One region of the Arthrobacter sp. 01N444 genome, then DNA from elsewhere that is predicted to be linked to it. Evidence: predicted binding sites of a transcription regulator. Region 1 holds the regulator's gene; each other region holds the start of a gene.
What was found. The regulator LexA, encoded in region 1, represses DNA repair genes until DNA is damaged. The targets are predictions, from matches to a motif close to TCGAACANNTGTTCGA.
Positions count from the first base shown of each region.

Region 1 (9,905 bases):
TCCAGGAGGCCCGCATGACCCCCCGCCGTCAGCCCAGCGCGAATACCGCCCCACAGAGCAACAATCGGCACTATTCTGAAAGTGCCGAACCTTTAAAGGAGACCATGACCAGCCACCCCAACACCGGACCCGATTCAGCAGCCCAGGACATGAGCCCTGAAGAGATTCAAGCTGTAATCGACCGGATCCTTTCCAAGGACACCCCCGCCCCAGGCCGCGGCGGCGGCACCGGCCATGGCACCGCCGCCGGTGCTGGCACCAGCAGCCCGACGTCGGTGCTCGGCAAGGCGCAGGCCATCTCCCGCCTGGACGAGGTGTACACCAACTTCGACGGCGACCAGCAGGACCTTGAGGAACGGCACGCACTGCGCCGCAAGGCCGGCCTGTCCACCGAGCTCGAAGACGTCACCGAGGTCGAATACCGGCAGTTGCGCCTTGAGCGCGTCGTCCTGGCCGGCCTCTGGACCGAGGGCACCCTCGCGGACGCGGAGAACTCCCTGCGTGAACTTGCCGCCCTCGCTGAGACGGCCGGCTCCGAGGTCCTCGACGGGCTCGTCCAGCGGCGTGCCAAGCCCGATCCCGGGACTTTCCTAGGCTCCGGCAAGGCACAGGAGCTGAAAGCCATCGTGATGTCCACCGGCGCCGACACCGTCGTCGTCGACGCCGAATTGGCCCCGTCCCAGCGTCGCGGGCTGGAGGACATCGTCAAGGTCAAGGTCATTGACCGTACAGCGCTGATCCTGGACATCTTCGCCCAGCACGCCAAGAGCCGTGAAGGCAAGGCCCAGGTGGAGCTCGCCCAGCTCGAATACCTGCTCCCGCGCCTGCGCGGCTGGGGTGAATCGATGTCCCGCCAGGCCGGTGGCCAGGTGGGCGGAGCCGGTGCCGGCATGGGCTCGCGTGGTCCCGGTGAGACCAAGATCGAACTGGACCGCCGCCGGATCCGCACCCGGATGGCCAAGCTGCGGCGCGAAATCGCCGCCATGAAGCCTGCCCGGGAAACGAAGCGCGCCAACCGCCGTCGTAATGCCGTGCCCTCTGTCGCCATCGCCGGGTACACCAACGCCGGGAAGTCCTCGCTGCTGAACCGGCTGACCGACGCAGGGGTGCTGGTGGAAAACGCCCTGTTCGCCACCCTGGACCCCACCGTCCGCAAGGCCGAAACCGCTGACGGGCTGGGATACACCCTGGCCGACACCGTGGGCTTTGTCCGTTCCCTGCCCACCCAGCTCGTGGAGGCATTCCGCTCTACGCTGGAAGAGGTCGCCGACTCTGACCTGATCCTGCATGTCGTGGACGTCTCGCACCCGGATCCGGAAGGCCAGATCGCGGCTGTCCGGACGGTCTTCAGCGAAGTCGACGCGCGCAAGGTTCCGGAAATCATTGTCCTGAACAAGGCCGACGCCGCTGACCCGTTCGTGGTCGAACGGCTAAAGCAGCGCGAGCCGCGCCACGTGGTGGTCTCGGCCCGCACCGGCGAAGGCATTCCGGAACTGCTCAAGGCCATCAGCGACGGCATTCCGCGGCCCAGCGTGAAGCTTGAGCTGCTCATCCCGTACAACCGCGGGGATCTGATCAGCAAGCTCCACGAGAGCGACGCCGAGATCCTCAGCCTCGACCACGAGGAAACCGGGACCCGTGCCGTGGTGATGGTGCGTGAAGGACTCGCCGCCGAACTGGATCCCTTCATCAGCAATGACTGAGGCTGCGGTGACCAGGACCGACGCCGATCCAGCTCATGCCGAACCAGCCGACGCCGGGCCGGCCGAAACTGACACCGGCGCCGGTTCGGGTGCCGGCGCGGCCGGCGAGGAGTTTGTTGTTAAGCTGCTCGACCGTGCCGTGTCCGGCATGGGCGGGCAGAGCCGCGATGGCCAGCACGAAATGGCCCGGCAGGTGGCGCGCGCGATAGACAGCGGTGATCACCTGCTGGTCCAGGCCGGCACCGGCACCGGCAAGTCGCTGGCCTACCTGATTCCGCTGATCGCGCATTCGCTGACCAGCAACAAGCCCACGCTGGTCTCCACCGCCACCCTGGCGCTGCAAACGCAGATTGTGGGCCGTGACCTGCCCAGGCTGCTTAAGACCATCACCCCTGCCCTGGAGCGGCCCGTCAAGGTCGCCCTGGTCAAGGGCCGGTCCAACTACGTCTGCCGGCACAAACTCGAGGGCGGCTTCCCGTCCGAAGAACCTTCCGAGGGACAGCTGTTTTCCCTCGGCGAGGACACGTCCGTGCCGCACTTCGCCGCCGCACTTGGCGGGCCGTCCTCCCAGCTGGGCAAGGAAGTTGTCCGGCTGCGCGAATGGGCCGAGGAGACCGCCACGGGGGACCGCGACGAGCTCATGCCGGGCGTCACGGACCGGGCCTGGCGCCAGGTCTCGGTCACCTCCATGGAGTGCCTCGGCGCGCAAAAATGCCCGCTCGCGGCCGAATGCTTCAGCGAGCTGGCACGGCAGAACGCCGCCGATGCCGACGTCGTGGTCACCAACCACGCCATGCTCGCCGTCAGTGCCTTCGAAGGCCTGGCGGTGCTGCCCGAGTACGACGTCGTCGTGGTGGATGAAGCACACGAACTTCAGGACCGCGTCACGGGCGCGGTCTCGGGCCAGCTCTCCGTGGCGATGGTGCACGCCGCCGCGTCCGGGGCCCGGAAGCACACGGGCATCACCGTGGATGCGCTGAACAATGCCGCCGCCCACCTGGAGCTCGCCATCGATGGCGTCCCCAGCGGGCTGATGCCCAACGGCCTGAACAGCGAGCAGCTGGACTGCATCGACCAGCTGCGCGACGCCTGCCGCGCCGCCCTTTCCGATTCCAAGGGGGACAGCTCCGTGTCGGCGGACGGCGGACGGCAGCTGGCCCGCTCGCGCCTCATGGTCATCCTGGAGCTCTGTGAACGCCTCCTGGCCGCGCGCGAAAACCGCGAAGTCGTGTGGTTCTCCCGCAACAGCAGCTTCGACCCGGCGCAGGGCTACTCCCAGCCGGACGAGAGCGCGCCGGCGTTGATCAATGTTGCCCCGCTGAGCGTCGCAGGGCGCTTGCGCGAGGGCCTGTTCGCGGACCACACCGTCATCCTGACCTCGGCCACACTGGCCATTGGCGCTGCCTTCGAACCCGCCGCCGGCGGCCTGGGCCTGGTTGGCAACGGCGCCCCGAGCTGGACCGGCGTCGACGTCGGCTCCCCGTTCGACTACCCGAAGCAGGGCATCCTCTACGTAGCCCGGCACCTGCCCAAACCCGGCCGCGGAACGTCCCCCGAGGCCCTGGACGAACTCGAGAAGCTGATCCGCGCCTCCGGCGGAGGCGCCCTGTGCCTGTTCTCCTCGCGGCGCGCCGCAGAGGAAGCAGCCGAGGCCATGCGGCCCCGGGTGGGCCTCAGCATCCTGTGCCAGGGGGAGTCGACCATGACGGCGCTCGTGCGGCAGTTTGCCGACGAACCTGACACGTGTTTGTTCGGAACCATGTCCCTCTGGCAGGGCGTCGACGTCCCTGGCGTGTCCTGCCGGCTGGTGGTCATCGACCGGATTCCCTTCCCGCGGCCGGACGACCCGCTGATGACGGCACGTTCGCGGGCCGTGGCCCAGGCCGGCGGCAATGGCTTCATGGCCGTCTCGGCCACGCACGCCGCCATCCGCCTCGCGCAGGGCGCCGGACGGCTGATCCGCTCGACCTCGGATAAGGGCGTGGTGGCAGTGCTGGATTCGCGGCTCTCCACGGAGCGTTACGGCGGCTTCCTGCGCGCCGCGCTGCCGCCGTTCTGGCCCACCACCGATTCATCGATTGCCATGGCAGCCCTGAAGCGCCTGGCGAAAGACTCCGCGAAAGCTTAAGTCCCAAACCGGGGCCGTCACCCTGCGCCGGAAATCCGCCGCGGGGTGGCCGCTCCGAACTGGCAGCATGCCCCGCATGGCTAAGGGGAGCGCAGTTTAGAGCGAGCGCAGTTTAGAGGGAGCGCAGTACCGATACGACCTTGCCCATGATGACGGCGTGGTCGCCCAGGATGGGCTCGTACTGGGTGTTTTGCGGCAACAGCCACGTGTGGCCGTCCCGCTGGCGGAAGGTCTTGACCGTGGCTTCGTCGTCCAGCAGGGCGGCGACGATATCGCCGTTCACGGCATCACCCTGGCGGCGGACAACCACCCAGTCGCCGTCGCAGATGGCGGCGTCGATCATCGAGTCGCCGGCCACCTTGAGCATGAAGAGTTCGCCATGGCCCACGAGTTGGCGGGGCAGCGGCATGACGTCCTCCACCACCTGGTCCGCGAGGATCGGCCCGCCGGCGGCGATGCGTCCGACGAACGGCACCATTGCCGTGTCAGTGGCGCTGGCGAGCTCGGTTACCGACAGGCCGCCGACGGCCCGCAAGGGGCTGGACTTCTCGATACCAGATATCGGTGTGGCCCCCTCGTCCAGGGTCAGCGGCATGAGCACTTCCATGGCCCGGGGCCGCTTCGGATCACGCCGCAGGTAGCCAAGCTTTTCCAGTTGGGAGAGCTGGTGGGTCACGCTCGACAGGCTGGCGAGACCGACGGTGTCTCCGATTTCGCGCATGGACGGCGGGTAGCCCTTGTCCGTGACGGACCGCTGGATGGTCTCCAGGATTTTCTTTTGCCGGACGGTGAGGCTCTTGGGGGCCCGGGCGGGCTGCGGGCTCCGTGGGGTGGCCCTGCCGCCGGTGGCTTGTGCTGCCATGTTCGCCAACGCCTTTCCGTTCCGCCCGGCTGCCGTGGCTGCTGTCACCGGGAACTTCCGGCCTGAAATGTCAGACCCTGCTGATCAACTACGAATGAATTCCCACTGGTAGTTCGAAAGTGGGAGTTCGAAAGTGGTTGTCCTGTCCCTCAAAAATAGGCCAGCCGCAGACCTTTTTCAAACATTTGTTCTAGCGAGTCTCGACATCGTTCGTTAGTAAGTGCTAAAACAGAACTAGCAAGATTCGAATATGTGTTCGATTCCGACGATCTGGGTTCGCAGGCAATGTTCGGTTCTATGTTCGAAGGTTCGGCCGGTTGGCGGCGAGTACGTGAGTACGCCGGGCGGCAACTTATGGTCCAGGAGGGCTCAGTTCATGTCAGTTTCAAGCGCGTTTGACGGCACTAACATTCAGGGCGTCACGACCCGCCACCGTGGTGTTGGTCCGGGTGGCGCAGCGGATCGCCGCAGCATCGGACACGGCAGCATCGGACAAGGCGGCCTCGCCCAAAGTGGTTCCAGTCACGGCAACGTGTACCCGCTCAACGCCAGGCGCCGCGGCTCCGCGCCGTCGCGGGCGCAGCAAGGAGCCGCCGCCGCGGTTTCCGGCGGCCGGACCAAGCAGCCGCCGCTTCGGCTCACCCGGCGCGGACGCTTCGTCTTTTTCGGCGTCCCCCTGATTCTGCTGGCGGCGTTCATCCTGTCCTTCAGCGGATTCCTCAACGCTCCCGCGAAAGCGGCAGATTCCGCAGACCAGCTCTCGGTGACGCCGACCGTATCCGTCACAGTCCAACCGGGGGAGTCCCTCTGGGCCATTGCCGGGTCGGTGGCCCCGGAGCGCGATCCCCGCGATGTTGTGGCCGATATCGTGCAGTTGAACAATCTGGACGCCGCGCGTGTGATGCCGGGCCAGCAACTGTTTGTTCCGTCCAAGTAGCCACCCCCGGGTGCCGTCGCGGGCGTCACAGTTTCAGCGCCCGTCCCGCTACCACTTAAACTGGTCACGTGACTGACCAGCTTGAGCGCCTCAACCGACTGCCCCTCCGAACCAATCTGCGTGGCCTGCGTCCGTATGGCGCGCCGCAGCTGGACGTCCCCATCCTGCTCAACGTCAACGAGAACACCCATGGGGTCCCGGCCGATGTCCGCGCCGCGATTACCGAAGCCGTGAGCGCCGCCGCTGCCGGGCTGAACCGCTATCCGGACCGCGAATTCACCGAATTGCGCGAAGCCCTCGCCGAATACCTTGGCCATGGGCTGGACGCGGAGAACATCTGGGCCGCGAATGGTTCCAACGAAGTCCTTCAGCAAATCCTCCAGGCCTTCGGAGGCCCTGGCCGGACGGCCCTCGGGTTCCCTCCCACGTATTCGATGTACCCGCTGCTGGCCTCCGGCACGGATACGGAGTACGTCGTCGGGGTCCGCGCGTCCGACTATGGGCTCAGCGCGGAATCGGCGGCACAGCAAGTCCGCGAGCTTCAGCCCAACATTGTCTTCCTCTGTTCCCCGAACAACCCGACCGGCACGGGGCTGGGCCTTGATGTGGTCGAGGCCGTTTATGAGGCCGGCGAGGCCAGCCAGACCATCGTGATCGTTGACGAGGCCTATCACGAGTTCGCCCACGACGGCACGCCCAGTGCCCTCACCCTGCTGCCTGGCCGGGAGCGGCTCATCGTCTCGCGCACCATGAGCAAGGCCTTCGCCCTCGCGGGTGCGCGGCTCGGCTACATGGCCGCGGCCCCGGAGGTCGCGGATGCCCTGCGCCTGGTGCGTCTCCCGTACCACCTCTCCGCCATCACCCAGGCTGCGGCCCTGGCTGCCCTGCGCCACCGGGAGGCGCTCATGGCGGACGTCGAGGACATCAAGCGCCAGCGCGACCGGATCGTGTCGGAACTGACGCGGTTGGGCTTGACCCCGGCCGCGTCTGATTCCAACTACGTGTTCTTCGGCGGCCTCGAGAACCCCCATGAGGTTTGGCAGCGCATGCTGGACGCCGGTGTCCTCATCCGCGACGTCGGTATTCCGGGGCACCTGCGCGTCACCGCCGGCACTGAGACAGAAACCACAGCCTTCCTGGAGGCACTTGAACTCATCCTGGCCGGCTCCGCAAAGCCGCAGGCCTAGACTTGGTGGGGAGCCCAATCGTCCCCGCCAGATTGCCCAACACCCTGCCTTCTTCCAAAGGACACATCTACATGAGCACCACCGGATCCACCGCCGCCGAGGGCCGGACCGCACGCATGGAACGGACCACCAGCGAGTCCTCGGTCCTGGTCGAGATCAACCTGGACGGCACCGGCGTTTCAGACATCAGCACGTCGGTCCCGTTCTACGACCACATGCTGACGGCCCTCAGCAAGCACTCCTTGATCGACATGACCGTCAAGGCCACCGGCGACACCCACATCGATGTCCACCACACTGTCGAGGACGTGGCCATCACTTTCGGCGAGGTTCTGCGGACCGCTCTGGGCAACAAAGCCGGGATCCGCCGCTTTGGCGAGGCGACCGTTCCCCTCGATGAGGCCCTCGCGCAAGCTGTCGTGGACGTCTCCGGCCGTCCCTACCTGGTCCACGCCGGCGAGCCGGCAGGCCAGGAATACCACCTGATCGGCGGCCACTTTACGGGCTCCCTGACCCGCCACGTCTTCGAGGCGATCACCCTTCACGCCGGGATCTGCCTGCACATGAACGTCACTGCCGGGCGTGACCCCCACCACATCGTCGAGGCCCAGTTCAAGGCCTTTGCCCGTGCCCTGCGCGCAGCCGTCGAGCCGGATCCCCGCGTCGAGGGCATCCCGTCGACAAAGGGTGCTTTGTGACCGGCCCGGTGCTCCGCGACGGGGCCATCATCGACCCCGCCGCCGCGGCCAAGCCGGTCTCCCCGCAGGGAAAGCCCACAGTTACGGTGCTGGACTACGGCTCCGGGAATGTCCGGTCCGCCGTCCGCGCGCTGGAGCGGGCCGGCGCCGAAGTCATCCTCAGCTCCAAGCCTGAGGATGTCCTCAATGCCGACGGCCTCGTCGTCCCCGGTGTCGGCGCCTTCGAAACCGTCATGCGCGAACTCAAGGCCGTTGACGCCATCCGCATGATCGGCCGCCGTGTCGCCGGAGGCCGCCCCGTGCTGGCCATCTGCGTCGGGCTCCAAGTGCTGTTCGAGGCCGGCGTCGAACACGGCACCGAAGCCGAGGGCATGGGGGAGTGGCCCGGCAAGGTGGAACTGTTGCCTGCCGACGTCGTGCCCCACATGGGCTGGAACACCGTCGCCGTCCCCGAAGGGTCCAGGCTCTTCGCCGGGGTTGAGGACGAGCGCTTCTACTTCGTGCACTCCTACGGTGTCCAGAAGTGGGACTTCGACGTCATCCAGCCGCGGATGGCTGCGCCGCTGGTGACCTGGTCCGACCACGGTGCCCCGTTCATCGCGGCCGTGGAAAACGGCCCGCTGTGTGCCACCCAGTTCCACCCGGAGAAGTCCGGCGACGCCGGCGCCCGGCTGCTGCGCAACTGGGTCCAAAGCCTGCGCCCCGCAGCCCCGGACCGTACCGCAGCCCCGGAAGGGACCGCCTAGATGTGGTCCCTGGTGCTCATGGGCGTGGCCGGCCTGCTGGTTGGCGGCGGGATCTCCTTCCGCCAGCAGAAAAGTCCGCTCTGGGTGCAGATCGTTTTCTACATCCTCGCCGGCATGTCACTGCTGGCCGCCTACCTCCTGACCCTGCCGGCGTCCTGACCGCCCCTCCCCACCCCCATCCCCAAGCTGAGGACTCCACGATGACCACCGAAACCCCGCTGCCCGTACTCGAGCTCCTGCCCGCCGTCGACGTCGTCAACGGACAGGCCGTCCGGCTCGTACAGGGCGAAGCCGGCAGCGAGACGAGCTACGGCACCCCGCTGGAGGCCGCCCTCAACTGGCAGCAGCAGGGGGCTGAGTGGGTGCATCTGGTCGACCTGGACGCCGCGTTCGGGCGCGGCTCCAACGCCGAGCTCCTGCGCGAGGTCGTCGGCCGGCTCGATATCAAGGTGGAGCTCTCCGGCGGCCTTCGCGACGACGAATCCCTTGAGAAGGCCCTCGACCTCGGCGTCGCACGCGTCAACCTGGGCACGGCGGCACTGGAAAACCCGGAATGGACGGCCCGGGTGATCGAGCGCTTCGGCGACAAGATTGCCGTCGGCCTGGATGTCCGCGGCACCACCCTCGCCGGCCGGGGCTGGACCAAGGAAGGCGGGGACCTCTGGGACGTGCTCGGCCGCCTCGAGGACGCCGGCTGCGCCCGGTACGTCGTGACCGATGTGACCAAGGACGGCACGCTCCAGGGCCCCAACGTCGAACTCCTGCGCCAGATGGTCGAGAAAACGGGCAAGCCGGTGGTCGCCTCCGGCGGCATTTCCAGCCTCGAGGATCTCAAGGTCCTGCGCTCCCTGGTGCCGCTCGGCGTCGAAGGCGCCATCGTCGGCAAGGCCCTCTACAACGGCAACTTCACCCTGCCCGAGGCCCTCGACGTCGCCGGCCGCCGCTAGCGGCGAAGGCGCCCATGACGCACTCCCACGACACCCACGACCCCAATAACCCCCACGAGACAGTGGAGGCAGGGACCGGGGCCGGTCCCATCCGGCATCTGCCCGGGCATATCGCGGCGGCCCTTGCCGGCGCCGGCGGGGCCACTGACTCCGCCGGCCAACCCTGGGCTGGGCGCAGCCTGTCCGGCAATGACGCCAAGATCCATAATTTCGACGACGACGACGGCACCGCCGACGCCGGCTATCTGGCGGCCTTGTCCGACCTCGCCGCGGGCACTGGCGACGAGGCGGCCGTGGTGGCCGCGCTGGCCACCGCCCGGGTGTTCGTGCCAATCCTCGCCCAGCTCGCCGAAGAGGGCGAGGCCGCGGCCGGGCCCAACGGGGATCCGCTGCACTCGGACAAGCAGGCCGACATGGCCCTGGTGACGCTCAAGGCGCCGGACGGACGGACGGCCATGCCGGTGTTCACCTCGGCAGCGTCACTGACGGCGTGGCACCCGGAGGCCAGGCCGGTCGCCGTGTACGCGGCCCGGGCCGCCTTGTCAGCGGTCGCGGAAGGGGCGGAGCTGCTCGTGCTCGATCCCGGCTCGGAAGTGACGTTCGTGGTCCGCCGGCCGGCAGTCTGGGCCCTCGCCCAGCAGCAGCCATGGACGCCGTCATACGCCGACCCCGATCTCGCGGGTGCACTCGGGGAAGG
Region 1 covers NZ_JBFTRB010000018.1:48,934-58,838, reverse strand. Annotated here, with positions in the region: gene hflX (GTPase HflX) at 105-1,703, shown strand; gene AC1DKN_RS17360 (ATP-dependent DNA helicase) at 1,696-3,831, shown strand; gene lexA (transcriptional repressor LexA) at 3,944-4,693, opposite strand; gene AC1DKN_RS17350 (LysM peptidoglycan-binding domain-containing protein) at 5,226-5,630, shown strand; gene AC1DKN_RS17345 (histidinol-phosphate transaminase) at 5,699-6,817, shown strand; gene hisB (imidazoleglycerol-phosphate dehydratase HisB) at 6,889-7,515, shown strand; gene hisH (imidazole glycerol phosphate synthase subunit HisH) at 7,512-8,261, shown strand; gene AC1DKN_RS17330 (hypothetical protein) at 8,262-8,420, shown strand; gene priA (bifunctional 1-(5-phosphoribosyl)-5-((5-phosphoribosylamino)methylideneamino)imidazole-4-carboxamide isomerase/phosphoribosylanthranilate isomerase PriA) at 8,462-9,208, shown strand; gene AC1DKN_RS17320 (SseB family protein) at 9,223-9,905, shown strand, end outside.

Region 2 (9,905 bases), on a different contig from region 1:
GGCTCCACGCGCAGCAGGCCCGGAGGGTTCGGGAACATCGGGCGGGGGTTCGGCGCCGCAAAGCCCTTGCCAGTGAGCACCTCGAGCAGACGCTCGGCGTGCCTGCGGCCCATGTCGGCGTCCGACTCGCCCTCGGCGGGGGCGAAGCCGAAGTAACGCCATCCGTCGATGACCTGCTCGGGTGAACCCCTGCTGATGCCCAGCTGCAGCCGGCCGCCCGCGATCAGGTCGGCCGCGCCAGCGTCTTCCGCCATGTAGAGCGGGTTCTCGTAGCGCATGTCGATCACGCCGGTGCCGATCTCGATGCGGCTTGTCCGGGCCCCGATCGCAGCGAGCAGCGGGAACGGGGAGGCGTATTGCTGCGCGAAGTGGTGGACCCGGAAGTAGGCGCCGTCCGCACCCAGCTCCTCGGCCGCGACCGCGAGGTCGATCGCCTGCAACAGCGCCTCCGACGCGGTGCGCGTGCCGGAATCCGGGTGGTCGGTCCAATGGCCGAAGGACAGGAATCCGATGTTCTTCACACCGGAAACGAACATGATGGCGGCGGTTCTTATTCCCACTGGATCGTGTCAGGTATTTCTGGCCCCCAGAAGGGCATTTGAAAATGACCTCATCCCGACAGGCGCCTGTGTGCGGTGTGGCCGTCAAGGACGAAGCGGATGAACGCCTCAATCTGGCCGGAGCCTGGCGCCCTTAGGCGGGACCGGGGGATCCGCCGGCCGAGTAGGGGGTCCGGAAGAGGGTGATTCCCCATTCCGGGTTGTGCAGCACGATTCCAGTCTCCCGCTGTGCAAACTGAAACGGAGCCTGAAGGTATCGTTTCATCCGCGCCTATTCCTGGTCCCACGGGAAGTTGCACGTGCCCAGGGAACTTTCCAGTGTCCCCACATCCGGCGTGATCGTTTCGCCGGCAATGCTGACCGTGACCGCATACGAAGCGCAGGGGATACGCACGGTCATCAACGTGCGGCCGCCAACGCTGCCGAACCGTATCGCGTAATCGCCGGAGCTCATTCCCGGATCACGGGGCACAGAAGCCGGCGTCATGGAACCGGATGTGAAGTACTGGCACTCCAGCGCTCCATTGCCTACGACTTTCTCTGCACGCTGTGGCCGGCATTCATCTAAACCGTGCCCGGGGGCAGGCGGAATCGGCGGAGCCGGGGCGAGGGTCATGCCTGGTGACAGTCCGGCGCCCGTCGATGGTGCGGCCGTGGCGGCGGGCGGTTTGGTGACGGTTTGCTCGCCTGCCGACGTGCTGAGTGGGGGAGTTGACGCGCAGGCCGCGGTTAGCGCGACGACGGCGAGGAATACTACGGACAGCAGTGTCGGCGTCGTGTGCATTCCATAACGAGCGGGTCCCCCGGGCGCGGCCATGATCCGAACCCTAGGGGTTCGGGGCTTGTCCTTGCAACAACCCCCAGGCTAGGGGACCGGGGCCGGTGAGCTCTGCTGCACGTGCTGGTCCAGGACGTCCCGGGCGGTGGTCCACGTCCGGCTCCCGTACCGGTCGTTGCTGACGTAGTTCAGGGTCGCGTCGCCGCTGAACATGCTGGCGAAGTACTGCATGCCCTGCCACGGCGGGAACGGCTTGTCAGAGGCCGGCATGAGGGCTTTGACGGCCCGGCTCATAGCAGTCAAGGAGCCGACGCTGCCCGCGTAGAGGAGCCCGAATTGCGTTCCGGTCAGGTCGGACATGGTGGCTGCCAGGGTCCTTGCCGTGACCTGGTCTCCGGCGATCTGAAGGACGCGGGGCGCCCGCTCGTCGAGGGCGGCGGCGGCGGTGTAGGAGGCAGTGTCATCCTTCGTGGTGAAGTCGAGCACCTGGTCGGCGTCGGACCAGAAGAGCACCCGACGCCGGGAGAACAGGATCATGGGAGCCTGCCCGGAGAGCATGTCGGTGAAGGCGCCATTGAGGATGGAAGTGGCCCGGATTTCGGTGGCATCCAGCCGCTGTGCAAAGTCTCGGCGGAACTGCAAGTTCCGGTTGCTTCGGGGGCGGATTCCGCGGTAATCGATGGAGTAATCGGAAGGGATGAAACGCGGTACGCCCACCGCGGCCGCCGCCTCCAGCAAGCGCGATTGGGCGTCGAGAATTGCGCTGTCCACGCCGTTGATCGCGGAGACTACGCAGTCAACATCCGCGCAGGCCCTTCGGAGGGCCACCGGATCGTCGTAGCCCGCCTGGATCACTTCGACGCCTTGGGCGCGGAGCAGCGCAATGCGCTCCGTGCTGGTCCCAGGCCGTGTCAGGACCCGAACGGTGGCCCCCAGGGCGACCAAATTCTGCAGGATACGCCCGCCGAGATCGCCGGTGGCGCCGGCCAGAAGGACAGTGCCCGGAGTGGGAGTCGTCGGGATCATGGTTCGCACCTCAAGTGTCGGGCGGAAAGGGATGGTGGGCTAAAGACTACCAACGGCAGGGCAGCTGCGATTCCCGCGTGTGACTCAATACATCCCGGGCCGGACTCATCAGCGGAACCGTTGCACGTCGGGTCGCGGGCCTGACCTAACTCCAGCGGTGGGATTCCAGCGCACGAAACAGGGGAGCGCGGCCGCTTTTCAGATGGTCAACGGGGCGGGACCCGCCGAGTTCCCGGCAGGGTGTAACCATCCAGACCGTGAAGTAGTTGTGCGGAACCTTCAGTTCTATGGCGCGCTGGAAGAGGTCGACGACGGTCGGGTGGAGGTGGCCGCCGGCGACGAATTGGAATCCCGGGCAGAACGTGCCGTCGTCGATGAAGACGCGGACGAGCTGCTGCATTACCGGGTCGGGGTCGTCCATCAGTTCGGCGAGTCGGCGGCGGACCTGTTCCAGGGCGGGCAGCGTGAATTCTGCCCTGATCCTCGCCCAGGTCTGGTCGTTGATCGGCTGACTTTTCAGTGACACCGTTGCCTAGCCGCCGTCGCTGATGTCTTCCAGGAGCCACTGGACGGAGCGCGGATTCCGGCGCAGCGTGAACGTGCGCAGCGCTGAATTCGACCCCAGCCGGGCCTCGACGCGCCAGTATTCGATACCGGCCGGGTTGGCGCCGCCAGCGGCGGCCGTGCATCGGGTGCCCCGCCCGGCGTCACCGCTGATCCAGTGCCGGGATTCGGTGGCCGGATCGACAAGCCAGATCCGTCCGTCGTGCCGGATGGCAAGGGGCTTGCCTGCCGGGTCGAGCCGGACTTGAAGGTCAAGGGCTCGTGTGGGGTTTTCGGTGCTGAGGGTCATGGGGTGGTCTTTCGTGGTGCGGTGCTGCGGGGGCGTGGTGGCGTTAGGCGGCTTTGACGAGGGGGAGTTCGTCCCAATGGGTGGTGTAGCGGGGGGAGAGCATGCCCCGTTTCATGGTCCAGTCCGGCCCGCCCCGTATGCCGGCGTGGCCGAGGCCGATGGAGCCGCGCCCGTATCGGCGGGTCACATCTTCCAGGAGGGTTCCGATGTGGCGTTCCTCGTGCGGATTCTGGAACAGGGCCAGCGGTGCCTGGTTGCCGGTGGGCCGCAGGTCGGTGACCATGATGCCGGCCCGGGCGTATTTGATGCCTTCCTGGATGTGGGGCAGGAGGGCGTGGGCGGCCCGGGTGAGCAGGACGGGATCGGCGGTGGGCATCGGCAGCGGCACGCACACCGAGGGGTAGGAGGTGTCGTTCGGGTTGAAGTGCGAGGTGCCGGCGAAGGCGGTGAGGACCTTGGCCTGGAGGCTGTATTTGGCCAGCCGTGCCGATGCCTGCTGGCCGTAGACGGACAGGACCTGCCGCATGCCGGCGGCGGTGGTGATGGGGGTGGCGAAGGAGCGCGAGAAGATGAGCTGGTCCCGGCCGATCCGTTCTTCCTCCATCGGGATGCACGGCGTGCCCTGCAGCTCCAGGACGGTGCGCATCATGACCACGGAGAAGCGGTCCCGGATCATCACCGGGTCGGCCCGGGACAGGTCAAGGATGCACTGAAGCCCTAAGGCGTTGAGGCGTTTGGTCAGGCGCGTCGCGACGCCCCAGATTTCGATCACAGACAGCCGGCCCATCAGCGCTTCCCTGGTGGCGGCGGGCACGGAGTCCCAGTGGCAGACCCCGTCGAAGGCCGGGTTGTGCTTTGCCCATTTGTTGGCCAGTTTCGCGAGGGTCTTGGTCCCGGCGATCCCGACGCAGACCGGAACCCCCACGTTGCGCCGCACGGCTGCCTTCATGGTCTGGCCCAGGACCAGCAGGTCCTCCGGCGCGCCTTTGACGCCCAGGAAGGCCTCGTCGATGCTGTAAACCTCCAACCAAGCGCTGTAGCGGCCCAGCAGTTCCATCACCCGGGCGCTGATGTCCCCGTAAAGCTCGTAGTTGCTCGAGAGGGCAACAAGTCCCCACTCCTTCGCCCGCGGGGCGAGTTTGAACCATGGTTCACCGAGGCCGATGCCGAGAGCCTTGGCTTCCGGGGACCGGGTGACGGCGCACCCGTCGTTGTTGGACAGTACGACGACGGGCCGGCCTTCGAGGGACGGGTCGAATGCCCGCTCGGCCGAGGCGTAGAAGCAGTTCACATCCACGTGCGCGATCTGCGGCATCCGCCGCATCGGGGAGGGCTTAGACATGGTGTGCCTCAAACATGGTGCAGGCAGCGGGTCGCGACGCCCCAGATGACCAGATCCGACACGGACGGAACGCGGATGTCCGGGTAGGACGGATTCTCCGCCTGCAGCACGACGCCGGCGGCCGTGATCCGCAGCCGCTTGATGGTCAATTCTCCGTCCAGGACGGCTATGACTACGGACCCGTCCTTGGGTTCCAGGGCCCGGTTGACGATCAGTTCATCCCCGTCGCTGATGCCGGCGCGTTCCATCGAGTCTCCGGAGACCCGCACGACGTACGTGCTGGTGATGTCCTTGATCAGATGCTCGTTCAGGTCAATCCGCCCATCAAAGTAGTCCTGCGCCGGCGATGGATACCCGGCCGCGACGGGGACCGGAGAGATCAGCACCGACAGCAACGACATGCCCGCGTCTATCACGCGGGGACCGACAACAACGCCCACAACACACCCTTATTCGAATATATGTTCGATACATTCAGTGTAGCCGGATGGGCCGACAAAAGTTGGACTCTGCCCATATCCCTCGGCTGCGTGGGCAGCGCGGTTTCTCCTCAACATCGCAACACCTGACTGAAGGGGTGCTGTATATGGGACGCTCGGCGCGTCGTCTGCGGAAGGTGGGGCCCGCGGGCTTGGTTGAGCGTAGGCGCTGTTATCGGCGTTTGGGCAGCCAAATTCTGACAGTTGAGCCGTGATTCCCTTAGAACAACGGCCAGGGCACCGCCGACATCTCACCGCTCGGAGCCGGAAACCGCCCGGCCAAGCGCAACCGTGCGCAGCGCGCGGCGAGCGATGCGATTTCTTCGGCGCTGAGCAAGTCCGCCAGGTTTCGGCCCAGCCCACCGCGCAGTCCTTCGCTGACACGATCGATGCCGTCGCGTTCCTCGGCGGTCAGAGCGTCTCCCAGCCATCCCCACAGCACCGTGCGCAGCTTGTGGTCACGGTGAAAGGTGAGCCCATGGTCCACGCCGTGCCGGTGTCCGTCCGTCATGGCAAGAATGTGGTCGCCTTTGCGGTCGGCGTTGTTGACGACCATGTCGAACACCGCCATGCGTCTGAGCGCCGGCGAGTCTTCGTGCACGAGGGCGACCATCCTTCCGTTCTCATCCCGTCCCTCGAGAACGTGTTTCCAGCCCGTCTCCGGAACCTGGTCCGTCGCGACCAGGTTCACGGCGCTTTGGGCGGGGTCTTGCTCCTGCCAGAGCTGCACCATTCCTTCGCCCATCGGACCATCGCGCAGCCAGGTGTGCGGCACGACGTCCCAGCCTAAGACCTGCGAGACCAGGTAGGCCGCCACCTCCCGGTGAGCCAGGGTGCCGTGGGGAAAATCCCACAGCGGACTTTCGCCTGCTATCGGCTTATAGACGACCACCATGTCGCCGATGCTGCCCAGAAATGTAGCGTTTGAAGCCGTCGTGATGCGGCCGGTGAGCGTCAGCTCGGCGGTCGCTAGGTCCGGCGCTGGCATCAGACCTCGGGAAGGGTGCAGATGTGCCCGTCGGCGTCTATGGGGTAACCGCAGAGCGAGCACGTCGGACGCCCGGCGCCCACGATCTCACGGGTGCGCTTGGCGAATGCGCGGGCGGTGCCAACCGGCATTCGCACCAGCAGCATCTCGGGCTCGTTAGCGCCGTCCTCATCAAGCGGTTCCTCGTTGTCATCAGCATCGACATCGGCGATGGGGTAGGCCTCTATTACGACCTGGGCCGTGGTTGGGTCCCAACCTAAGCTCATGGCGCCGGTGCGAAACTGCTCCTGAACGGCCTCGAGCTGGTCATTGTCGACAAGTTCAATGGGAGTGCTCGCGGGAACGCTGAAGGGGTTGCCCTCGACGGTGATGAGCTGGTCGAGAATTTCGTCGATCTTCTCCGCGAGCAGAGCCGACTGCTGCTTCTCCAGGGCAATACTCACGATCTGCGACCCTGCGCGCACCTGCAGGTAGAACGTGCGCGCCCCTGGAAGGCCAATGGTGCCGACGACGATTCGATCAGGCCAGGCAAACTCGTGAACACGTGTAGGCATGTCAGTATTTTAGGCACATGAGGTTCATGGCGCTTTCTGCCCTGCACCGCCGCCCACCGGCGCATCGCCAGAGTGGATGCCGTTCGACAGCCACGACAGGTCACCCGCGTCGGTGTTGGTCGCGTAGACGCTCGGCCGACTAGCGCCGTAGCGCACGATCGATACGGAGGCGGGGCCCACGTTAATACGCTGGAACAGGTCAAGGTGCATGCCGAGCGCGTCGGCGAGGATTGACTTGATGATGTCACCGTGACTCACCGCCACCCACACGGCCCCTGGCCCGTACTCGGCTTCGAAGGCTGCATCGTGGCGTCGAATCGCTGCCACCGACCGAGCCTGCATCGCGGCCATGGATTCACCGCCGGGAAAGACGACGGCGGACGGTTGCGACTGCACAACCGGCCACAAATCCTCGGTCGCGAGATCACTGAGCGTGCGGCCCTGCCACTGGCCGTAATCGCACTCGGTGAGATCGAGATCGACCGGCGCGTACGGCGTGCCAGCCTGGCGATCGAGGATGAGCTGGGCGGTCTGCTGACAACGCTCAAGAGGGCTCGACACCACCCCGACTACGGGCACGGCCGCGAGCCGGTCTCCGGTCAGAGCCGCCTGGTCGCGCCCGATCTGGTCCAGGCTGACGCCGACGGCCCGACCGGCCAGCAGTCCAGTGGCATTGGCTGTGGTGCGGCCGTGCCGCACGAGAATAACTGTCGCCATCCACCCAGCCTAACCACCCGATCGACGGCGGTGTGCACCGTACCGGGTCGCGCCTTATCAGTTCGTCTTTTCGCGGACCCTCACGCAGGCGGGCTGGAATACCACGGTGATTCACGACGTCGTTCCTGAACAGATCGCGAAACTGAAGGTGCGGCCCGGGGGGGCGAGATCGCCCGTGGCGGCGCCGATTTGGCCTCCACACTCATGCGGCATGGGGTGGTCGACGAGTTTCGAATTCTCGTCCATCCCGTGGTCCTGGGGCAGGGGAGGCCGCTGTTTGAGGCCCCCGGATGTCCGGATGAACCTTAGGCCCGAGGGCACGCGGACGTCGGGCAACGGCGTGGTCTTGCTCCGCTCCTCGGGGGACGGCTTCTAAGGGCATACCCTTTGGCCTGTCAGCGGATTACCCGATAGCGCACGTGGGTAACGAGGCGGGAACCGCTGACGTCCGTCGGCTCAAGCTTGAGGTCCGTCACGCCGTCCAGCAGCCGCTCACCCGCTCCCAGGACTATGGGCGCAATGTGGAGCCGCAGCTCGTCGATCAGCCCCGCCGAAAGGAATTGTCGGGCGGTCTGTGCTCCTCCGGCTATGGCCACGTCCTTGCCGCCAGCGGCCTTCCGCGCCTGGGCCAACGCCGATTCGATCCCATCGGCCACGAAGTTGAACGTTGTGCCGCCCTCCATCTCCAAGGGCTCACGGGGGTGATGGGTGAGAACGAACACAGGTGCGTGATAGGGCGGTTCCTCACCCCACCATCCCCGCCACTGCTCATCCCATGCCCCGGGACCGGCGTACATGTTCCGGCCCATGATGTAGGCGCCGGCGGCGAGGATGCCGTCGAGCTCGGCTGCGTTGGACTCGGCTTCTTCGAACATCCACCTGTGGAGGAGTTCTCCGCCCCGCCCCAGGGGTTCCGTCATGCTTTGGTTTGGGCCCGCAACGAATCCGTCGAGGGAAATAGTCAGATCGCATGTGACACTGCTCATGCGCCCATCATGCCAGCACTCGGCGGTTCGGGTCAGGCGGTGTGCCCAGTGGCTGTCATTGTCCTGCCGCCCATACGTGAGGAACACTGACGCCGGCGACTCGGCGAGCTCCAGCAGCGCTCGCCGTTGCGTATCAGCGACGGGCGTCTCTTACGCCGGAGGTGCGCGAAACCTTGTGAATGTCGCATGCTGGGGCGCTGGCTCCGACATCGTCAATTCATGCGGCCTCTCCGTCGATTCACTCCCGCTCGCTACGCCGATGGCCTTGAGTCCTGGACGTTCCTCGATCTCGCCGGCAACGGACAGCGGCATGCTGCGCCAGGCCGCTGGGGAGAGCGCCAGACGAGCACGGTCCCGCTGCGAAAAACGGCGTCGAGCCATAGAGACAGGAAGGTCTCCACCGAACCCCGCCTGCCAGGGAGCGCAACGCGCACAATATGAACTAAGTCTGCTCAGGCCTCAGCCGGGGAAAAAGCGCCTCGGCATTGCCGCGGTCTATCGCCGCGCGCACCGATGGGTCCAGCGGATAATTCTCATACTCCATATTCAGGAAATCGATCGCCGCAGAGGGTGCGAACGGGAAGTCAGTTCCGTATGTGATGGTGCCCGGGTCAGCTACCTCAAGCAGGCTGGGCAGGGCCGCCGGGCTGGCGGATAGGGCCACGTCGTAATAGAACCGCCGCAAGATGGACTGCTTCTTATCTCCCAGCGCCGCCAGTGCGCTGAGGGCCAGGCCCTTATCGTTGAGCATCGTCAGCAGGATCCTGTAGGCGATGTAAGGCACGAAGCCGCCCGCGTGGGCCAGGATGAACCTGATTCCCGAGAACTTTTCCATCGCACCGGACAGGATCAGGCTGATAGCGGTGCGGGTCGTGTCGAGCATGAAATCTGCGGCAAAGGCGGGTATGCCCGGCACCGCCGGACCGGGCAGTTCAGCGGGGTGGACGAACACTACGGCCCGCCGGTGGTGCAGGAACTCCAGCAGAGGCTCAAAGCCAGGATCGCCCAGATAGCGGCCGGCGTTGTTGGCCAGCAATACGACCCCGTCCGCGAGCAGGGTGTCCAGGGCGTACTGGGCCTCCGCCAGGGCGCCTTGCACGTCCGGCAGCGTGAGCGTCGCGAAGAACCCGAACCGCTCAGGCCGGGCCGCGACCACCTCTGCACAGTATTCGTTGATCTCCCGCGCCCGCCGACGTGCCTCCGCAGCGTCCCCGAAGTACACGCCGGGAGTGGACAGGGACAGGATGCCGGTCTGCACGTCGTGCCTGTCCATGAACTTCAACGCTGAGCGCTCGGACCACGACGGCAGGCCAATGCCGCCGGGGCGGATGCCCTTTTCAAGCATCCAGCGCGCATACCCGGGCGGAACGATGTGCTGATGAGTGTCAATGCGGTACGGCCGGCCCATCCGGATCCTTGTCCACGTCGTTTCGCCGATATGCGGGCCCTCAGCGGATGTGAACAATCTACTCGCAAATCCGACCGCTGAGCAGACCGCCGAACGGTGCCTGGGACTGAGCTAGACCGTCACTGGGTGCTCAGCGAACTCCTGTGTACCAAGGCCGCGGGCGCTGGGATCCGTTCTCTTAGCCGCCCTGCTGGTTGTCCGTGGTCAGCGCGCG
Region 2 covers NZ_JBFTRB010000004.1:105,051-114,955, reverse strand. Annotated here, with positions in the region: gene AC1DKN_RS06835 (LLM class flavin-dependent oxidoreductase) at 1-521, opposite strand, end outside; gene AC1DKN_RS06830 (hypothetical protein) at 832-1,014, opposite strand; gene AC1DKN_RS06825 (NmrA family NAD(P)-binding protein) at 1,426-2,364, opposite strand; gene AC1DKN_RS06820 (hypothetical protein) at 2,510-2,890, opposite strand; gene AC1DKN_RS06815 (hypothetical protein) at 2,897-3,217, opposite strand; gene AC1DKN_RS06810 (Y-family DNA polymerase) at 3,261-4,559, opposite strand; gene AC1DKN_RS06805 (LexA family protein) at 4,568-4,999, opposite strand; gene AC1DKN_RS06800 (SCO1664 family protein) at 5,259-6,026, opposite strand; gene AC1DKN_RS06795 (DUF3090 domain-containing protein) at 6,026-6,580, opposite strand; gene AC1DKN_RS06790 (histidine phosphatase family protein) at 6,605-7,297, opposite strand; gene AC1DKN_RS06785 (dihydrofolate reductase family protein) at 7,502-7,606, shown strand; gene AC1DKN_RS06780 (dihydrofolate reductase family protein) at 7,693-8,283, opposite strand; gene AC1DKN_RS06775 (amidohydrolase family protein) at 8,726-9,691, opposite strand.
Region 2: AC1DKN_RS06805 (LexA family protein) is a predicted target of LexA. The motif match lies at 5,013-5,028, and genes of this name have one in related genera.

Region 3 (9,905 bases), on a different contig from region 1:
CGCCGGCGGCCACCACCTCGGCCTTGGACGGGTGGAGCCGGATCACTTCCCGGACGGCGAAGGCCATGGCGCTCTGCATCCGGACGCCCAAGACATCGAGTTTGAGCATGCCCATGGGGTCCATGTCGTGCTTGTCGAACTGGCTCATGGGCAGGCCCAGGCCGCTGGGCTGGACGGGGGTGCGGTCCAGCAGGGTGGCATCGCCGAGGATGACGCCGCACGGGTGCATGGAGATGTGGCGGGGCAGCCGGTCCAGCCGCTCCGTGAGGTCCACCAGCAGGTCCAGCTGCTGGTTCTCGGAGAAGCCTCGCTGCTCCACCCGGTCCGCGAATTCCTTCAGCTCGGGTTTCTCCACGAGGGCTTCGCGGAAGTGCCGGGCCGAGAACCGCCACAGCTGCTTGGCGATTTCCCCGACCTCGCCGTCGTCCATGCCCAGGGCCAGGCCGGCATCGCGCACGGCACCGCGAGCGCGGTACCCGTTCTGCATGCTCATCAGCGTGACGCGTTCGGCGCCGAAGCGCTCAAAGATCTTCCGGTAGACGTTGTGCCGTTCGGCGCTTTCGACGTCGATGTCTATGTCCGGCAGCGTGGCGCGGTCGCGGGAGAGGAAGCGTTCAAAGATGAGGTCGTGCTGGAGCGGGTTCACCTGGCTGATGTCGATCAGGTAGTTGACCAGGCTGGAGGCGCCCGAACCGCGCGCGGCCGCCCGGACGCCCAGGGCCAGGATCATCCGGGAGACCTCTGCGACGGTCAGGAAGTACGAGGCGAAGCCCAGCGAGTCGATGATCCGGAGCTCATGCTCCAGCCTGGCCCTCAGCTGCTGTTCCCGCTGCCCGGAAATGCCCGGGAAGCGGCGGCCGATGCCGGCCTCACACCGCAGGGTCAGTTCGGCGAGCGCGTCGCCGTCGATCCCGATCACGGATGCCTCCGGGACCACGGGCTGTTTCCAGCCCATGTCGGCTTCCGGATCCATGCGGCAGCGGTCCGCGAGCGCCTCGGTCTGGGCCAGGAGCCGCTTGAAGTCCGCCGTGCCGTAGCCGGCGGCGTGGATGATCTCCTTGCCCAGCTGCAGCATCCGGGCCGCCGATTTGAGCCAGCCCTGCCCGTTGGGCTGCAGCAGCGGGGCGGCCGAGAGCTCGGGGAGGGATTTCAGTGTCCGAGCCGAGTCCAGCACATCGGCGGTGGCCGCGCCGTCCTCAGCCACGTACCGCACAGCGTTGCTCAGCACGGCGGGCACCCCGTGTTCTGCGGCGAGTTTGAGCATGCGCACCGCGTGGGCGGTGCTCAGCGGTTCCCCGGGCGGGCTGAGCTGGGACACAACCTCTGCCGCCAACGTTCCGGGGGGCATGGCGTCCAGCCATCGTTTGAACAGGGTGCGGGGCCGCAGGTAGCGCCGGCCGCCCATGGCCCGGCCGACGTCGGAGTCCGGGCCGATCAGCACTGTCAGGACCGGCTTCAGGGTTTCCGGGTGCAGGGTGCGGGAGGCCAGTTCCGCCCGGGTGACGGCCACCGGCACTATTCCCCCGGCCTTGCCCGTGGTGCGGGCATGGGCGTCGGAGATCAGCCGGCACAGCGCCCGGTAGCCGGCACCGTTGTTGTGTCCGTGCGCCAGCACGACGACGCGTCCCCCGAGCTGGGTGCGGTGGTCGCCGTCGTCGTCAAAGACTGCAAGGTCCACCCCGACGATTGCATCCAGCCCGGCTGCCATGCACGCCTTCAGGTGCTTGACGGTTCCGTACAGGCCGTCGCGGTCCGTGCAGGCCAGCGCGGTGGCGCCGTCAGCGGCAGCCGCGGCGGCAAGTTCCTCCGGCCAGGAGACGCCATAGTGGGCGCTGAACGCGGTGGAGACGTGCAGATGGGTGAAACTCATGCTGATTCGGGCTTCCGGAGGGGCTGCAGGGCGTCGTGGATCTTCAGGAGCCGCCACCGGCCGCTGCCGACATGCCGGGTCAGGTCAAGGGTGAGGGTGGAATCCGCGGCGTGATCCCCGGCCGCACGCACCTGGACCCGCCAGATCTCATGGTCCACCAGGCCTGGCCCGCTTCCGAGTGGCGCCCGGCGTTCCTCGGCCCACCATTGGCGGCGTTCGTACCAGCGGACGGGGTCCGCGCAGACCGTGTAGCGCCGGCCGGCCCAGTCGAGGCGCAGGGGCTGGCCCGAGGGCGTGCAGACGACATCCACGGACTCGCTGAAAATACCCACGTTGCCTCCCGACCCAGTCCGGGCTGGAGCCGGCCCAGTCCCCGCTTCGACTTCCTACGTCCATTCCGCATCCGGCGCCCGGAGTTCCAGGCCGCATGGATTTATTCGAACATATCTTCGAATAAAATCAGTCTACGACGGAGAGGCGACAAAACCCAGATCGGGGGGTGGACTCACGCAGGTACAGGTAGCAGGATTGAGCCATGAGCTCCCATAACGCACTCCTGAAGCACGTAAGCATCGCCGCCAAGGATCCAACCTTGGTGGCGACTTTTGATATAGACGGAAACATCCCCGGCCAGGGCGCCTACGTGGTGGGGCTCTTGGCAGCCACCCCGGACTATTCCCACCAGCGCAGGATGGGGATCGAGTTCATGAACGGCGAAGCCGTGTCCTTCTACTGCTTCAGCCACGACGGCACCGAGGAAAATTTCGACCTCAAGGGGGTCGAACACTCGGGCAACACCATTACCGGCCATTTCCCGCTTACGACTGTGCTTGGCCTGCCCAAGGGCCATCTCATGACGGCCTTCAGCGATTGTGACGGCCGGGACTACCAGGCCAACGTGCCTGTCGAAGAAGCCCTCTAGACAACTTCTAGGAGCTGGACTTGTACACTTCCAGCTCGAGCGTGATGAAGGCATCGATCATCGCCCGGTAGGTCTTCTCGACAAGTTCGACGTCGATGTCCTTCTTTTCCGCCGTGGCGCGGACGTGTTCGATGACCCGCTCCACACGCCCGGGCGCACGGACCTCGGCGCTGTCCGCCTTGAGGGTCCCGGCGATCCGGATCAGCCGTTCCCGGCGCCCGATCAAGGACACGATCTGCTCGTCCACCTCGTCAACAGCCACCCGCACGGCGGCGAGCTGTTCGCGGTCGGCCTGGGCGGCCTTGTCGTCTGCGTGATTTGTGGGCATGTGCATGACAGTATCGAAAGATGCAGCCACGAGTCGACTTCATATCGCTAGGTGTCCGCAGTGTTGACGCCTCACGCCGCTTCTACGTCGATGGCCTCGGATGGCCGGTCCACCGGGAAGTCCCCGGGCAGGTGCTCTTCATCCAGGTCAACCACGGCCTCATCCTCTCGCTCTGGGACGCGGGCCAAATGCAGACCGAGGCGGCCACCGATGCCCCTGCCGGCATTGCGTGCATCACGCTCAGCCACAACCTGGCCGGCACGGCGGACGTCGACCGGGTGATGGCCGAAGCCGGGACCGCGGGGGCCCGCATCGTTGCGGCACCGAAGACCCAGCCCTGGGGCGGCTACACCGGCTACTTCGCCGATCCCGACGGCTACCGCTGGGAGGTCGCCTTCAACCCCGACTGGTCGGTCAACGGCGGCGGCAAAGTAACGCTCTGACTCAGGTAACCAGTGCCGCCCCGTGCCTTGGCAGCCGCCGGGCAGCCGCCAGACAGGCCGGCGTACCGCTAGAACAGGCTCCCCACCGGCTGGATGAGTTCCGGTGAGTCATTCCTGACGTTCCCGACGGCGGTGCCGACGGCGTCGATCGTCCAGCCTTCCGCGACGTCGTGCGCGCCGGCCCGGACCAGATCCACGAGCCCGGCCGCATCATCGGCCTGCGGGTCCAGCCATGTCTGCATGGTCTCCCGGTTCATGGGCAGCGGAACCCTGTCATGCAGCGCGGTCAGCTCGGCCAGCATTCCCCCGGCGTAGCCCTCCGGCGGCGAGTCGGTGGTCATGATCGAGGTCGAGAGCATCCAGCGCTCCGGGTCACCCTCTGCCTTGGACGGGTCCCGCCACCATTCATAGAGTCCCGCGAAGACAATGGGGCGTCCGTCCTTGGGATGGACGTAGTAGGGCTGCTTGGTGCGGCCCTCGCCCTTCCACTCGTAGTAGCCATCCGCCGGGACGGCGCAGCGACGGGCGCGGGTCGCTTTCCGGAAGGCGGGCTTCTCCAGCACGGTCTCGCTGCGGGCATTGATCATCTTGGACCCGATGCCCGGGTCCTTGGCCCAGGACGGCACCAGGCCCCAGCGCGCAATGTGCAGTTGGCGGACCGGTTCTCCCTCCACAAGCCGTTCGAGCAGGATCGGCACATCAGCCGTCGGGGCCACGTTCCACGACGGCGGAATCGCGATCTCATCCTCCAGCCCGGCATCGAATTCGGCCAGCAGGTCTCCGACGGCCCGGGCCATCACGTAGCGTCCGCACATGGCATCAGCATGCCACCGCACCCATCCCGTGTCATCCGGGCTGCCGCCTGAGCCCGCCGAGGTCGCCGGAAACGTGCGAAGTCGCCGGAACTTTCCGGCGATTTCGCATCTTTACCGCGAGTTCGCGTCGGACGGCGAAGGGGGCAGCGCTCTCTGCGGGAATAGCGGGCTGCAGGGTACGGTTGTTGGCAGTGACGTACGACTTCAGTGGGCGCCCGGCCCGATACGCCGGCCCCATCCACTTACTTGAGGAGAACTTCGTGGACTTCACCCCCGAATCCGGCACCATCACTATGTTTTCGACCACGTGGTGCGGCTACTGCAACCGGCTGAAGAAGCAGCTGGACGCACAGGGCATCGGGTACACCGAGATCAACATCGAGGAAGTCGAAGGCACGGCCGATCTCGTCGAGCAGCTCAACGGAGGCAACCGCACCGTCCCCACCGTGCTGTTCCCCGACGGCACCGCCGCCACCAACCCCTCCGCAGCTGAGGTCAAGAGCCGGCTCGCCGCCTAGGCCCTTCCTGCATCCCAGGACACCACCAAACCACGACGGCGCGGCCTCCCAAGGGCCGCGCCGCCGCCCGTTGTGCCAGTAACCAGTAAGTTGTGCCAGCAATCCGCGTTCCAGAACAGAGGAGCTTGTTTCATGGTCCATAAAGTCAAAGCCGCAGTAGTCCGTTCCAAGAATGCCGACGTCACCCTGGAGACGATCCTGGTGCCGGACCCGGGCCCCGGCGAGGCCCTCGTGGACATCCTCACCTGCGGTGTCTGCCACACCGATCTGCACTACAAGCAGGGCGCCATCAACGACGACTTCCCCTTCCTGCTCGGCCACGAGGCCACCGGCGTTGTCAGTGCCGTGGGACCGGACGTCACCGAGGTCGCCCCCGGGGACCGCGTGGTGCTGAACTGGCGGGCCGTCTGCGGCGAGTGCCGGGCCTGCCGCCGGGGCCAGCCGCAGTACTGCTTCAATACCCACAACGCCACCCAGAAAATGACGCTGGAGGACGGCACCGAGCTGACGGCCGCGCTGGGCATCGGTGCCTTCGCCGAAAAGACCCTCGTAGCGGCCGGCCAGTGCACCAAGGTGGACGACGACGCCGATCCCGCCGCCGTCGGCCTGCTCGGCTGCGGCGTCATGGCAGGCATCGGCGCGGCGATCAACACCGGAAACGTCCAGCGCGGCGATTCGGTCGCCGTGATCGGCTGCGGCGGAGTCGGCACGGCGGCCGTCGCCGGCGCGGCGCTCGCCGGCGCCACCACCGTGATCGCCGTCGACATCGACGCCAAAAAGCTCCAGCGCGCCAAGGACCTCGGCGCCACCCACACGGTGGACTCCTCCGCCGTCGACCCCGTCGAAGCAATCCGCGAACTGACCGGTGGTTTCGGCGCCGATGTGGTGATCGACGCCGTCGGCCGCCCGGAAACATACAAGCAGGCCTTCTACGCCCGGGACCTCGCCGGCACGGTGGTCCTGGTGGGTGTGCCGAGCCCCGAGATGACCCTGGAACTGCCGCTGCTGGATGTGTTCGGGCGCGGCGGCTCCCTGAAGTCCTCCTGGTACGGCGACTGCCTGCCTTCGCGCGACTTCCCCACACTCATCAGCCTCTACCGGCAGGGCAAGCTGGACCTGGACGCCTTCGTGACGGAGCGGATCACGATCGACCAGATCGAGGAGGCCTTCACGAAGATGCATGCCGGCGCTGTGCTGCGCTCGGTGGTGGAGCTGTGAACGCCGGCCATGTGAGCATCCGGATCGACCGGCTGGTCACCTCCGGGACGTTTTCCCTCGACGGCGGCACCTGGGATGTTGAGAACAACGTCTGGATCCTCGGGGACGACGCCGAATGCGTCATCATCGACCCGGCCCACGATCCCGCTGCCGTGGCCGCGGCCGTCTCGGGCCGGAAGGTCACCGCAATCCTGCTCACGCACGGCCACGATGACCACATCAGCGCCGTGGGCGAGGTCCGGACTCTCGTGAACGCGCCGGTGTACCTGCACCGGGACGACTGGATGCTGTGGGAGCGGGTGTTCCCCGGCACCGAGCCGGACCACGCCATTGCCGACGGCGACACGTTCGACGTCGCAGGGGCAAGACTCGTGGCACGGCACACCCCCGGCCACTCGCCCGGGTCCGTGTGCTTCCTTCTCGAAAGCGAAGGCACCGTGCTTAGCGAAAAAACAGTGTTCAGCGGGGACACGCTGTTCCAGGGTGGCCCCGGGGCGACGGGCCGATCCTTCAGCGATTTCCCGACCATCATCGAGTCCATCCGGACCCGGCTCCTGCCGCTCCCGGCCGACACGACGGTCCGGACCGGCCACGGGGAACCCACAACGATCGGCACCGAAGCGCCGCACCTTGAGGAATGGATCGCCCGCGGCCACTGACCGCGTCCGCGGAAAGGCCCGGTCCACTGCTTCCGGACCGGGCTTTTCCGCCATAGGATGTGGGGCCATGAGCTCTCACCCCAGCATGGATCCGGCAACACTGGCCGCGGACCTGCGTACCCAGTTCGATGCATTCCTCGACGAGCATCGTGCGGACCTGCACGCCTGCCTGGACGGGCTCACCGAAGAGGAGGCCCGGGCCTCGCTGGTGCCGTCGCGGACCACCCTTCTGGGGCTGGTCAAGCACGCCGCCTTCGTGGAGAAGGTCTGGTTTGACGAGGCCATCACGTGCCGGCCCCGGGCGGTGATCGGCATTCCGGCCACCCCCGACGAATCGTTCATCCTGGCGGACGACGACACCATCGCGGGCCTCCAGGCCGCCTACCTCCAGGCCTGCGGGGACTCACGGCGTCGGGCCGCTTCGCTCGGCCTTGACGACCTTGTCAGAGGCAACCGGCGCGGCCCGCTGCCGCTGCGGTGGGTCTACCTGCACATGCTCAGGGAACTCGCCCAGCACTGCGGCCACGCGGATATTCTGCGCGAGCAGATCCTCGCTGCGCGCACCTGACGGCACCGGCCGCCCGTGTCAAGGTTCTAAACCAGAAGACCCGCATTGCACCATGGGTGCGGGTGAGCGCGGATGCGGCCACCCCCGATTGGTTTTCACAGGGCCGCATCCGCGCTGGTCTAGGGAAGCCCGGGTTCCGGCTCTGGTTCCGCGTGCCGGCGGCGTAATCGCGCCCCGGCCAGCTCACACAGCAAAGCGGGGGCGCGCAAGGAACCGGGCCGGCCGGATGTCGTGTCCGATCTCAAGGCGAACGCCGTGAACGGGGCGACGGCACTGCCGGCGACAACGACTTTGATGGCCATGAGATAGGAACTCCCGCAACGAAGTTAGCAGCCTCTGCATGACCAAAATCAGAATATCAATTGCATTTGCCGCACAAAAGGAAAAGAGAGTAACAATTAACCTGCGGCTTTTTGGGCCGGCATCCCCGTAATCCGCGGCTCACCGTCTCTACAGTCCGGAAAGATGTGGGATGCGGATGAGGTCAACCGGCCGATGCGCTGGCCGTCATTTCGTGGACGGGGCGTATTCCGGGTAGTAACGCTGGATCTCTTGAACGGTCTTGCCGGCCCTCACCATTCGCTCAACGGACATCATGCTCCGGACTTCCTCGTCCGAGGACCGGGTGCTGTTCCACGGTCCCATCGTTCGGTAGCAGAAGTCATTCGGATCGTTCAGCCTGGCCTCGTTGTAGCACTCGGGATGATCCGAGGCATCAACTGCCGTGCCAGCAGGACCGGATTTCGATGCTCCGAATGCGGCGGACAGCCCCAGCGCGAGAAGTGGCGTGAGCGCCACGGCTGCAATTCCAGTTTTCATTCCTTTATTCATGGTTCCCCCAATTGGCCAGAAATATGTTGGCGAGCCTACCGCACAGGTGCCAGGTTTCCCGAGCGACGGTATTTTCCCCTCGGTCATGGAGGATTCGGCAGTTTGCCTCGCCGGAATCGCAGTTGGGTCTTGATCCACTCCGCGGTCTTGGGAAACAATGTTCGCGGCGTAACTGGCCCCGGAGAAAGGGTTTCAATGACAGCGCGGGATACCTCCTCAGTCGGCGCTCCGTGCTGGGTCGACACCTGGCAGCCCGACCCCCAGGCGGCCAAGGACTTCTACGGTCCGCTCTTCGGGTGGACTTTCGACGACCCCATTCCGATGCCGCCCGGGCTCGACGGCTTCTACTACGCCGCCCGCCTCCGCGGTCAACTGGTTGCCGGAATCGGACAGGCGCCGCCGCAATCGCCGCCGGGGTGGATCACCCACGTGCGTGTCGTCAACGTCGGGGAAGCCTTGGCTCGTGCCGAGCGGGCGGGGGGCAAGCGCCTGGCGCCGTTTGGTGCCGGCCCGGATGACCGTATTGCTATGCTCGCCGATGCCACCGGCATCCCGTTCTGCCTGCGGCGGGCAGGAGGGAACGACGGCGCCCAGCTGGCCAATGAGCCGAATTCCTGGGCCATGAGCTCGCTGCACACCACAGATGTCGGGCGGGCCCAGGCGTTCTACGGTGCAATGTTCGACTGGGAACTCGAACCCGTCCCGGACGCCCCCTTCTCGCGGTGGCTCCGCTCCGGCCGGGTAGTGGCGGTGGTGGCAGCCACGGACGGCGTCGCGGTCCCGCCGCATTGGAGCGTCAATTTCGCCGTCCGCGACGCGGACGCCATTGCCCGGCAGGCCGTAACACTGGGTGGCAGCATCTTGATGGCGCCCATGGACACGCCGGGATATCGCAGCGCCGTGATCAGGGACCCCCAGGGCGGCACCATCGCGGTCAGCGCAACCACCGGCTGACGCTTGCTGGAGAGCATGAGCGCCACACCGATTGGCGGCGCTGGTAGGGTCAGCCCATGGATGAAATTTTGGGGAAGTTCATCGACGATTTCGCGCGGCTCGTGGAGCTCGCGCAGTCCGGCCAGCGTCGGGGGCAACCGGGAACCCAGCTGCTGACTACGCTCACCGAGCATTTGGCGGTCCGGGCCGAATCAGTGTCAGTAGTGGTTGAGGAGATTCCGCCGCACCGATTCGTGGACGCAGACATCCTCATGGAAGAGCTCGCCGCCGAGGATCCTGAGTTCCGGCTCGTGGGCATCGGCGGCGGCGACCAACGCCACCATCACTCGCTGAGCGACATGCTGCAGCAGTCCCAGCTATATCCGCAGTTCCCCCTGTCCCAGCCGGACTACGCCAACTTAGCTGTCGGGCCGAACGAACAACGGCAGGCCGTGGCACTGGGGCTCTGGCTGTTCAGCCATGGAGGCAGTCCCATCGCCGTGCTGCAGCGGGACGCCAACCCCCGGTACGGCCGGCAGTTAGCGTCCCTTGAGGTTTTGGCCGGCGCTACAGATAAGGCCGCACGCTTCCTCTCGGAGTTCCGCCGTCGGATGCAGCACCGCAGCGTGCTCAAGGGACAGGTCATTTCCCTGGTGATGGGTGAGTATGGTCCCAGCGCGGCCGGGGTGACGTTCCATGCACGGCCAGTCCTTGCCGCGTCGGATGTCATCCTGCCGGATGGTCTGCTGGAGAAAGTGTCGGACCACGCCTTAGGTATCGCCGAGCACCGCGAGTCTCTG
Region 3 covers NZ_JBFTRB010000012.1:33,952-43,856, forward strand. Annotated here, with positions in the region: gene AC1DKN_RS14110 (DNA polymerase III subunit alpha) at 1-1,870, opposite strand, end outside; gene AC1DKN_RS14115 (DUF6504 family protein) at 1,867-2,202, opposite strand; gene AC1DKN_RS14120 (hypothetical protein) at 2,406-2,792, shown strand; gene AC1DKN_RS14125 (chorismate mutase) at 2,800-3,126, opposite strand; gene AC1DKN_RS14130 (VOC family protein) at 3,141-3,563, shown strand; gene AC1DKN_RS14135 (SOS response-associated peptidase) at 3,632-4,378, opposite strand; gene AC1DKN_RS14140 (mycoredoxin) at 4,639-4,896, shown strand; gene AC1DKN_RS14145 (S-(hydroxymethyl)mycothiol dehydrogenase) at 5,029-6,114, shown strand; gene AC1DKN_RS14150 (MBL fold metallo-hydrolase) at 6,111-6,773, shown strand; gene AC1DKN_RS14155 (DinB family protein) at 6,841-7,341, shown strand; gene AC1DKN_RS14160 (hypothetical protein) at 7,849-8,160, opposite strand; gene AC1DKN_RS14165 (VOC family protein) at 8,368-9,126, shown strand; gene AC1DKN_RS14170 (AAA family ATPase) at 9,183-9,905, shown strand, end outside.
Region 3: AC1DKN_RS14115 (DUF6504 family protein) is a predicted target of LexA. The motif match lies at 2,308-2,323, and genes of this name have one in related genera.